2 regions of the Paenibacillus sp. FSL W7-1279 genome follow, and region 1 is predicted to be linked to the other one. Evidence: riboswitches for the same ligand, from Rfam matches in the RefSeq annotation. Region 1 holds a riboswitch; the other holds the start of a gene.

Evidence for each region. Region 1 has a riboswitch for FMN ahead of ribD (bifunctional diaminohydroxyphosphoribosylaminopyrimidine deaminase/5-amino-6-(5-phosphoribosylamino)uracil reductase RibD). Riboswitches for the same ligand answer to the same signal wherever they lie in the genome.
Region 2: linked by a shared signal. The riboswitch ahead of MKY82_RS06955 (DMT family transporter) and the one ahead of ribD (bifunctional diaminohydroxyphosphoribosylaminopyrimidine deaminase/5-amino-6-(5-phosphoribosylamino)uracil reductase RibD) in region 1 are both predicted to bind FMN.

The regions. Positions count from the first base shown of each region.
Region 1 covers NZ_CP150215.1:2,613,953-2,619,604, forward strand. The annotation lists gene lysA (diaminopimelate decarboxylase) at 1-626, shown strand, start outside; gene MKY82_RS11465 (peptidylprolyl isomerase) at 839-1,270, shown strand; gene MKY82_RS11470 (thioesterase family protein) at 1,339-1,740, opposite strand; FMN riboswitch at 1,940-2,123, shown strand; gene ribD (bifunctional diaminohydroxyphosphoribosylaminopyrimidine deaminase/5-amino-6-(5-phosphoribosylamino)uracil reductase RibD) at 2,391-3,491, shown strand; gene ribE (riboflavin synthase) at 3,515-4,183, shown strand; gene MKY82_RS11485 (bifunctional 3,4-dihydroxy-2-butanone-4-phosphate synthase/GTP cyclohydrolase II) at 4,232-5,470, shown strand.
Region 2 covers NZ_CP150215.1:1,649,559-1,655,210, reverse strand. The annotation lists gene MKY82_RS06965 (hypothetical protein) at 1-572, opposite strand, end outside; gene MKY82_RS06960 (sigma-70 family RNA polymerase sigma factor) at 634-1,176, opposite strand; gene MKY82_RS06955 (DMT family transporter) at 1,382-2,362, opposite strand; FMN riboswitch at 2,499-2,665, opposite strand; gene MKY82_RS06950 (hypothetical protein) at 2,902-3,270, opposite strand; gene MKY82_RS06945 (choice-of-anchor I family protein) at 3,438-5,652, opposite strand, start outside.

The sequences.
Region 1 (5,652 bases):
TGGGGGTTGTGTTCAAGGTTGTAAACCTTGGGGGTGGTTTCGGTATCCGTTACGTGGATGGCGATACGCCGCTTCAAGTATCCCAGTATGTAAAAGCGATCACGGATGCCGTGAAGACCCATTTTGCGGGCCTTGGCTCCGAACTTCCTGAAATTTGGGTGGAACCGGGCCGGAGCATTGTTGGTGATGCAGGCACCACCCTGTATACGGTGGGCACAAGCAAGGATATTCCCGGAGTGCGTAAATACGTTGCCGTAGACGGCGGAATGACGGACAACCCGCGCCCGGCGCTGTACGAGTCGAAATATGAAGCGCTGCTGGCGAACCGGGCGAATGAGAAACCGGAAGAAACGGTATCCATTGCCGGCAAGTGCTGTGAGAGCGGAGACATGCTCATCTGGGACTTGGAGCTTCCGAAGGTAGCAACAGGCGATTTGCTGGCCGTATCCTGCACAGGCGCATACAACTATTCCATGGCTAGCAATTACAACCGCATCCGCAAACCTGCAGTCGTGTTCGTGAAGGACGGACAGAGCAAGCTGGTCGTACGCCGTGAGTCGCTTGCGGACATCATCAGTCATGATGTGGTGCCGGCAAGTGTAACCAAAGAAACCGTAACCAATTAAACTGAAGTTTGTTTTACGGCTCTAAAACCCAAGAGGGCCCGCCACTGCCTCCGGCTGCGGTCAGGGCTCTTTGGTTTGCCTTGGACTTGATATAGGATGTGTAAACGGGGGACAAGATCGTTTTTGCTTCGAAGCTCATTTCATAGTAAACTATAGAATGCATTGTAAAAAAATCGATTAAAGCGTTCTAATAACGGAAGGAGATAACACATATGGCTAAAAAAGCGAAGATCACATTAGAGAACGGCAAAGAGGTAGTGCTTGATCTGTTCGAGAATGATGCACCGAATACGGTAGCTAATTTTGAGAAATTGGCGAACTCCGGTTTTTATAACGGTCTTGTATTTCACCGCGTAATTCCTGGGTTCGTTGCTCAAGGCGGCTGCCCACAGGGAACGGGAACCGGCGGTCCTGGCTATACCATCAACTGCGAGATCAACCCTAACAAGCATGAGCGTGGAAGCTTGGCCATGGCGCATGCCGGCCGCAACACGGGCGGAAGCCAGTTCTATGTATGCTACGAGCCGCAGCCGCATTTGGACGGACAACATACGGTGTTCGGTAAAGTTGTAGAGGGCATGGAGTATGTGGATGCATTCAAAGGCCGCGACAAAATGGAAAAAGTAGAAGTATACGAAGCGTAACCATTAGCTTCTGGTCAGGACAGGCTCACTCATAAGGGTGAGCCTGTTTTTAATATTCCGGGGAGGGGTTAGGCAGGGTCAGGGAATAATTGGCGGAGCTCCTCCGGAACAGGCCGGCTTTTTCGAGTATGTACATCCATCGCCACACTGGTAACGGCGGCATCCGCGCACAGCTCTCCCTGTTCGTTGTATATCGTCTGAATCAGCACATAACTCGTACGACCCATAGTCTGCGGTTCGGTCACGATCGTCAGCCGTTCGCCCTGGCCGCACTCCTTGCGGTAATTAATATTGATATTGACGGTAACGGTCTGGACGCCGATCCGTTTCAATAGGTCATATTGAAGATTTCCTGCTTCGTACCATTCCTCACGGCCCCACTCCAGATATTCCAGGTATTTGGCGTTGTTTACATGTCCGTTGACGTCGATCTCCGTAGGACGGACGACAATGTCCAGCGATGTTTTCATCGTTGCGTGCTCCTTTTCAACTGTATCTAGTTCCTGTGTTTATCCTATTTAACTGTTCTCCCTTGGGGGAGGATTCTCCTTCTACATTCAATAGACATATTGGCATTAAGTTATAAACTTTAAAAAAGTTAGTTGTTTTTCTTGCAATTTTCAAAAGGTGGTGATAAGATTCTTGATAAGATCAAACAATTTCATATGTTTAATCCTTCGGGGCAGGGTGAAATTCCCTACCGGCGGTGATGAACGCAGTGATTGAGCTTTAGAAAGCAGATGGCTGCGTCTTAGTCCGTGACCCGGATATGCGTGTGTTGTGACACACCGTATGCGGTGGACCTGGTGAAAATCCGGGACCGACAGTATAGTCTGGATGGGAGAAGGAGTGAAAGACACATAAGCAACATGTGCTATTTGTGTCTGTGCACACAACGCGATATGCGTTATGTGCAGGTTTTCACATGCAATTCAAACCTGTGCTTGCGATGATTTGATGTCGTCGGTAACGGATTTGAATCGTTTGTTATAGGCAAAACCTGCGATCATAACGGTTATTTAGTATGTCGATTATTAACTTCCATCAAGCCCTGTTAAGGATTCCCCGAATCTTTGGCAGGGCTTTTTTGTGTGAACGTTGAGAAAGGGGCATGTTTAGCATGGATATCGTCAACGATGAATTCTATATGTCACTTGCGCTGGACCTGGCTGAACGTGCTCAGGGCCAAACCGGGATTAATCCGGTTGTGGGCTGTGTCGTCGTTAAGGATGGCGCGCTTGCAGGGGTGGGAACACATCTGGAGCGCGGAACACCGCACGCTGAAATTCATGCCCTGAATATGGCTGGCACCAAGGCAGCGGGCAGTACGGTGTACGTGACACTGGAGCCCTGCAGTCACTACGGTACGACGCCGCCATGCAGCGAGAGGCTGATTGCCGAGGGTGTTCAGCGAGTGGTTGTTGCTTGCGAGGACCCCAATCCTCTTGTTGCGGGCAATGGGATCCAAATGCTGCGCGCAGCGGGAATCCGGGTTGAGATCGGTGTCCTTAAGGAACGTGCTCTTCGCTTGAACGAAACCTTCATTAAATTCATTACGACGGGTCAGCCTTTCGTAACGTTAAAGACAGCCAGCACGCTGGACGGCAAGATCGCTTCGAAAACCGGTGATAGCAAGTGGATATCCAATGAGGAATCAAGAGAGCTTGTGCATACGCTGCGTCATCGTCACCAGGGCATCATGGTAGGCGTGTCTACCGTAATCGCGGATAATCCAAGCCTGACGACAAGACTTGGCGTGGAAGGCTTGCATCCGGTTAGGATCATTGTGGATTCCAGCTTACGAATCCCGCTCGACAGCCATGTCGTGACAGACGGTTTGGCGCCGACATGGGTCTTGACGACGGAGCAGGCGGATGAGAAGAACCGGTCCGTGCTGGAAGAGCAAGGAATTCAGGTTATCCCCTGCGGGCCAGGACCGCGTGTGGATCTGAAGGCTGCACTGGTGAAACTGGGGCAAAAGGGGATTGCCTCCATTTTGCTGGAGGGCGGGGGCACGCTGAATGGCTCAATGCTGGAACAGAAGCTGGTGGATCGGCTCATCCAGTTCATCGCCCCTAAGATTATTGGTGGATACGATTCCCCGGGAAATTACATGTTCAGCGGGTATGAGCAGATGAATCAAGCGATTCAGCTGACAGGACTTGAGACCGAAAGACTTGGCGACAATATTTACGTCACCGGGATTCCGGTCTGGAAATAAGGAGAAAGAAAGGAGGGAAGCCTGTGTTTACTGGATTGGTTGAGGAGATCGGCGAGATGAGGCGGATCGGACGGAAGGGCGAAGCCATGCTGCTGAGCATTTCCGCGAGCCGGATTATGGATGATTTAAAGCTGGGGGACAGCGTATCCGTTAATGGCGTTTGCTTGACAGCTACAACCATTGACAAAGGTATATTTACGGTAGACGTGATGCCGGAAACCTATAGAAATACCAATCTTAAGGAACTGCAGCCAGGCGGAAAGGTGAATCTGGAACGGGCGATGGCGGCCGGAGGCAGATTCGGAGGCCATATCGTTCAGGGGCATGTGGATGGCGTAGGCGTCATTCGCAGCGTGCAGGCAGATCAGAATGCCGTGGTATACGAGATTGCGCCCGCGAATGGGGACATATTCAAATATATCATTCCGAAAGGCTCCGTCACCCTGGATGGAATCAGCTTGACCGTTGTCAAAACGACAGATTCCTCCTTTACGGTATCCATCATCCCCCATACGCTGGCGGAGACGGTGCTGGCTTATAAAAAAGCGGGCGATACGATTAATATCGAATGCGACATTTTAGGGAAATATGTAGATCACCTGCTGCATTACGGCTCAGAAGGGGCCGGCAGCAAAGGCGGAACAAAACCGGGGATCAGCAGGGATTATCTTGCGGAACACGGATTTGCCTAAGCCTGGTGATTCACATAGAGTCTCCATGAGGAAGAAGGAGGAGTAGCGATGGATGAGCGCTTTTCATTTCATACAATCGAAGAGGCGTTAACCGATTTGAAGGAAGGCAAGGTCGTCATTGTCGTCGATGATGAAGACCGTGAGAATGAGGGTGATTTTATCGCATTAGCAGATAAGGCAACCCCGGAGGTCATTAATTTTATGATCACCGAAGGCCGTGGGCTCGTATGTTTGCCCATGACGCAGGCCAGAGCCCAGGAGCTCGACCTCAAACCGATGGTTACCCAAAATACGGACTTTCATGGAACGGCCTTTACGGTTTCCATTGATCATAAGGACACTACGACAGGCATATCGGCCTATGAGCGGTCCATCACCGTCAAAGGCATTTTGGATTCGAATGCATCTGCGTCCGATTTCCGAAGACCAGGTCATATGTTCCCGTTGATCGCAAAAGATGGAGGCGTCCTGCGCCGGGCAGGACATACGGAGGCCGCTGTCGATCTTGCCAGATTGAGCGGCTCCTATCCGGCCGGCGTCATCTGCGAGGTAATCAAGGAAGACGGCACAATGGCACGGCTGCCGGACCTTGTGGAGATTGCGAAGAAGCATGAGCTGAAGCTGATTAGCATCAAGGATCTGATTCATTACCGCAATGAAAAAGAAAAGCTTGTCCAGCGAGAGGTAGCTGTGCGGATGCCGACCGACTTCGGCGTGTTTCAGGCCGTAGCCTACACCAACGACGTGGACAATAAAGAGCATGTTGCCTTGGTAAAAGGGGAGATCGACGGGAATGAGCCTGTCCTCGTGCGCGTGCATTCCGAGTGTCTGACAGGAGATGTGTTTCACTCCCATCGCTGCGATTGCGGTCCCCAGTTCGAGGCGGCACTCCGCCAAATCGATGAAGCAGGCAGAGGCGTTCTTCTCTACATGCGCCAGGAGGGGCGGGGCATCGGCTTAATCAACAAATTGAAAGCCTACAAGCTGCAGGAAGAGGGACTCGACACCGTGGACGCCAACCTGAAGCTCGGTTTTGCGGCGGATCTGCGCGATTACGGCATCGGAGCCCAGATCCTGAAGGATCTGGGGATCAGAAAAATCCGCTTGCTGACAAACAATCCGCGCAAAATCAAAGGCCTTGAGGGTTACGGTCTTGAGGTTGTGGAGCGCGTTCCGATCCAAATGCCGGAGAACGAGGATAACACGGGCTACCTGCATACAAAGCAAGCCAAGCTCGGTCATATGCTGAAATTCAGCGATATTGAGCAGAACGAGAGTGCCAACTAATCACCATATAACAAAAGGTCTTATTTGAGAAGACGGATTTGCCTGAGCATAATAAGCAGAGGAGCAAATCAGTTCTGGAGAAGCGGTAGCGGTCGCCTTTAAATCCTGATTTCCACCTTGAAAAAATAGATCATGAAATCAGGATTTAACAGCGATCGGAAGAACGATTTGATCCGGCAGCG
Region 2 (5,652 bases), 960 kb from region 1:
AGGTCATTCATCGCATCCATCTCAAATACGCCGACAAGCTTTTTGTTATCCTCAAGAAGCTGCTGCCCCACCATATAACTCACATCATGTTCCGTTTTCAGTTCAAGTAGGGGGATCGAAACACCCTCGGGGAATGGCGTGCCATCCTCTTTCATGAAGCTGACCACCAAATAACCGCTGTTGCCGACATAAACCCCTTCTTCCACATTCATGGTTACCCCGGACGCGGTATCTGTCCCTTGTATAGGTGATCGTTCGTCTTCCGCAATGGACGCGGATTGACCGAAGAACTGCTTCAAGCTATCCATGTATTGGCTCGCAAATGCGGTCGTGCTAAGTATCATAATCATCGCGGCAGCGATAACGATACTGGCTTTATATTTTTTCACTTTCCTGTTTTTAAACATCATCGTTTCCTCCTCTTGAATACGGTTCATCGCTCGATTCTTGATGCGTTCCATACTGATTTGCTGTGTCAACTCGCGTTCCTCTTCCTCCGTAAGGAGAAGATTCTCCAGCTCCTGATTGTCGATATTGGCCATGATATCTACAATTCGCCGCTTCACTTGCATCCATCCCCTTTCGCTATCGATTCGAAGCTTCACTCCTATAGACACGGTCCTTATAGAAATCCTACGGATTCTCGGTTTCATAATGAATGCGCAGTTTGTCCTTTGCCCGGCGGATCCGGGCCGTGACGGCTTTCTCCTGCATATTCAGCCTGCTTGCAATATCTCGGACTTTCTCCAAATAGAAGTACCTGCGGATGAAGATTTCGCGATCCGGTTCCCCCATATCCTGGACCATGCCGCTAATCGCTTCCTTCTCCTGCCGCAGAATAGCCAATGCCTCTGCAGAAGGACAAGAAACCGCATCATCTTCCAATTCGGATTCAATGACCCGCTGTCTTTTTCGCAAAACATTCAAGGTATGATTACGCGCGGCTATGGCCAGATAAGGCTTGAGGCTATCTCCGCGCAGCATGATTTTGGGCCCGTCTGTCCACAGCTTGACCAGCACGTCCCCGGTGATTTCCTCCACATCGTAGGAATTAAACCGTCCACCGGCCACTTTAGCGACCACCGCGGCTATGTAGCGTGAATAGCGGTCAACCAATGTTTCAAAACATTGCGGATCTTTCTGCGCAAGCCCGTCCAACAATGTCCGATCCTCCATGGATCCTCCCCCCTTTATAACCATCTCATTTGGTTGAACCAAGCCATAGATCCGGTGCTACTATATAAGACACCTTTAATTCCGGAAACCCTACATATCTTTCAAAAAAATGATCCTTTCGCCAGGCAAACTTACTGGAACAGTTTTGTGTAACGGCAAAAAAGCCGACCCCATCCGGATCGGCTTTTTCTACAAACGTATGATTTTATTGCAATTGCGGGGAAGCTTCGGATTGCTGTCTGGAAATAATAAACAGTACGACCCAGATCAGCAGGAATCCCAGAAGCTGAGGACCTGTCACGATCTGCTGGAATACGATCCAGTTGATGAGCACGCCCACCATGGGAAAACTCAATTCCGCGAGTGTTGCCACGGAGGCTTTGGTCGTGGTTAATCCTTTATAATAAACCAGCAAGCTCAGGAGACCCGGCAGTAATGCCTGACCGATCAGGTTCAGCGATACCAAGGCAAAGGCCCCGGTATTCCAGGCCGGCATATTCCATGCTGCACCCTCGCTCCACGTGATGACGGTCAGGAGCGGCAGGGCAAGCACGAAGCGCAGCGAGGTTACCGTCTCGTATTTCAGTTTGCCTACCATCAGGCGCCCCATGACGGTTGAACCGCCCCACAGCGCTGCTGCGCCTAAGGACAAGAGACTGCCAACTTGAATAAACTCATTCCAATGGCCAATCGGCAAGGTTAAACCGAAGGTCAGTAAATACGTGCCCGCCAACGCGATGATGAGCAGTATGCCGAAATGGCGCGGAAGCTTCTCTTTCAGAAGCAGGCTGGCCAGAATGATGGCAAACAGCGGCTGCAGCTTCTGAAGCAGCAGGACGGCATTCAGATTGCCGCTCGACAGCCCCATCGTGAACAATACGGTAGCCAATGCCGAGCCGCCCCAGGATATAAACAGCAGAGCACCTACATGATTCCAGCCAAGGCCTTTTAGTTCCTCCCGGTTCTTCCACAATACAGGAATTGCAATCAGGGAAATAATGATATGTTCAAGCAAAACGATCTGTGCCGAAGTCAGATTCTTAAGCAGAATGACCCGGAATAAGGGGTCTACGCCCCACAGGGCGGCTCCCAAAACGACGAGCCAGAACCCTCCCTTAAAACGTCGACTTGCCTGTGTGTCGGAACCATAGGGTCTCACCTTGACTCCAGTATTAATATTACTCATCTTGCCCTCTCCTGTCTTGAATACGGAGGTCTTACTAGCAGAAAGCCCCCGTCATCGACATATGTCGACGTAAACGGGGGCTGATCAAATAAGCCTGCGCCCGAATGGAAAATTTCGCATCCACGGCAAACTCATCTTTGATCTTCTCCCATCCGGACTTTACCGTCGGCCTTGGAATTGCACCAAGTCAGTCGCTGCGATCAGATTCACACCAGAACGCAGCGAGTCGCGGGCTGAGTTTCGTTCACGCCGGAACGAAGCATCACCGCCGGTTAGGAATTTCACCTTACCCCGAAGATCCATATTCATGTTTTATTTTGTAATGCATTCACACTCACTAATTAACCGATAATTCCTATGAGCTTAGTTGATATATTGAAATTATAACATGAATTCTTTCATGTAAATACATCTATTTTCAAAATAAGTGAAATTAGACTTGAATACAATGAAAAATCTCACGTTCAACCAAGACTTACTGAGAATTATACAGCAAGTATCGATTTGTTACCAGTATGATTTTTTGGTATTTATTCATTTTAGGTAATATCGAATATCTTGTAGCTGGAACGGGTACCGACCGCACCAGCCTGAAGACATAACAGATCGAGAGCGTCCTTGGTATTATGACTCATTCCGCCTGTTTGAGGCAACGACATCGATAGATCTGTTGAACTGGCGGCGGATTCACTCTCGTACTGCTTCGTCTCGCTTAACAGCATTTTGCTCCCATCCGGTTGAACCATATACTGACGCAAATAACCGTTTTCCCTTACGGTTACCAGCTTTCCCTTATTCTCTTCTTCCTCCTTGCTCTTCTGGAGCAGCTGTTCAAATCCGCCTTGGGCTGATTCGGCGTCCATCCGTTTCACCTGACTCCAGTATGTATATGCAGACGCAATGCGCATGAAGCCACATCCTTATCCCATCGTTAATCTAACACTTACGGATATTATCGGATACCAGCGCACTTCTCTTTAACCGCTCGCAATTTACATTGTTATAAAAAAAATGTCCTTAAGGTTTCAGCAACCTTAAGGACGGTCTTATAATTTCTAATGGATTCCTGCTTCGCTTAGTTCATAAAGTTCAATGCTGCCAAAGTACGTTTCAGAACAAGTGCCGCTTGCGCACGGGTAACCGAATCGAGTGCACCGAAATGACCATGGTTGTCACCCCGCAGGATGCCTTGCTCCGTAAGACTGGCAATATGGGCAGCCGCCCAAGCAGGGATGGATGCCTGATCTTTGAATTCAATACTGGCATTCGCACTCTGGTTCGGCAGGTCTGTCGGATCCACCGCCTCCATGGCCCTGGTGATCATTACGGCCATTTCCGCTCGAGTCATGCTGGCATTGGGCAAGAAGGCACCGCCAGTGCCGCCCTCGATCAAGCCGTAACGCAACGCTGCGCCGATCTCGCCGGCATACGCGGAGGCATCCTGAACATCCTTGAATGCTCCGCTCTCGATGACCGGACTAAGTCCCATCGCGCGGACCAGCATTGCCGTAAACTCTGCTCTCGTGATTACTTTGCCCGGCGCGTACGAGTTAGCGTTAACTCCGTTCACGAGCAGCTTGGAAGCCATGGATTCGATTTCCGCTTTCGCCCAGTGGCCGTTTAGATCGGCAAAGCTTTTCTTATACTGCAGCAGTGCGTAAATGCCGTTTCCGGCATGCTTCACTTCGATGGCCGGTTTACCATTCCACGTCGTCGCTGTGGCCGGTACAAATCGGAAGCTTCCCGCATCTGCGTCAAAAATTACAGCAGTGACCGAATTCGAAGCTGTCCCTGCCGGCAGCGGCAGGATGCGGCTGATTACGCGCTTCCCGAAATCCTTTCGTTCTTGCTCTGCGCCTGGTGCTCCAACCGCTACGCCAAACTGAAGCGCTCCGTTCGCAGCCATCGAGGCACCCATGGAAGCTGCCTTGCTTATCATAGCATCCGTTACCTTGCTGGCTGCCGGAGCCACGGATACCTTCACTTGGATGCTGCCAGAGCCTTGAGCCGGCTTCAGAACCTCATCCAAATGTAGAGCCGTCACTGGAAGACGGAAGGCTCCAAGTGCGGTCTCCAGCACCAGGGTCACATTCGAATTCCGTTCCATGGCGAGCTTCAGACCTGCTGCCGAAAGGGATAACTCGGCTGCACGGTTCAACTCCGGAGCCCGAATAATGAGTTCCTGCTGCCCGTTCGCAGACAATCCGGCAACTGCCTTCTTCCACGCCTCTTCCTTCACCGTAATGCGGTCCACTGCTCCGCCTGCATCAGTTATATTCAGATCCTTGCCTGCCATTACGTTTGGCAATGATGTGTTTTTGCCAGAGGAAGGAGGATTAGGCTGTGATACCGGCGGTGTTACGGAACCGCCTCCCGACCCGCCTGATCCAGATCCAGGAGAAGAGCCGTCGCCCGGATTCGCCGGTTTCTTCTGCTCCGTAATTCTCCCCTCGACCTTAGGCGTAACCTTACCGCCCAGCTTGTTCACATATTCCATAAAAATTTCATAATCCGGGTAACCCAGATCCTCGTTGTATTTTCCTTCGGCAATCGCATCGGCAAAGGATTTATATCCATCCCCGCCCTTGGCTACAAAGCTGTTCGTTGCCATCCGGTATGTCTCGGTCAATACCAGAGGTTTGTAGCTTCCGTCCTTCATGATCTGTACGTCGAACACTTTATCGCCTGCCGGAGCGCTAGGATCCCATTTGAATTTCATCCCGGCGATTTGCGGGAACTTCCCTGGCAGATCCGCCAGTTTGGCACCGCTTATTCCGTTTTCCAATCCGTCTTTCAGCTGCTGTCCCGTGACATCCATGACAAACAGCGTATTCCCGAATGGCATCACTGTTCTCAGCTCGCCCATCGTGATTTCGCCCTCATCGATCGCGGCGCGAATACCTCCACCATTGGTGAGGGCAATATCAGCATTCTTAAGCTCTTTGGCTTTAGCCAGCATGCCATCCGCAATCAGATTGCCGAGATTCGTCTCCTTGGAGCGGACATTCTCGCGTTTGCCATCAAGTACGACGCCTGCAGTACCGATAACCTGCTTCATCAGTTCTTCCAATTCCGCTTTGTAAGGAGCCAGCATATCCTTGGCCTGCGTGTCTTCCTGGACCGTACTGTCTACCGGAATCAGCTTGCCGTCGAGTTCGCCGTCGCCAACGAGAACAACGCCGTTTTTGTCAAACTGCAGGTCTACCCGGCCGAGGAACTTGCCCCATTCATTCGCCTGCACGATGACGGTTGGTGTACCGTGTTGATTGTCCGTCACCACTTCCGGTGCA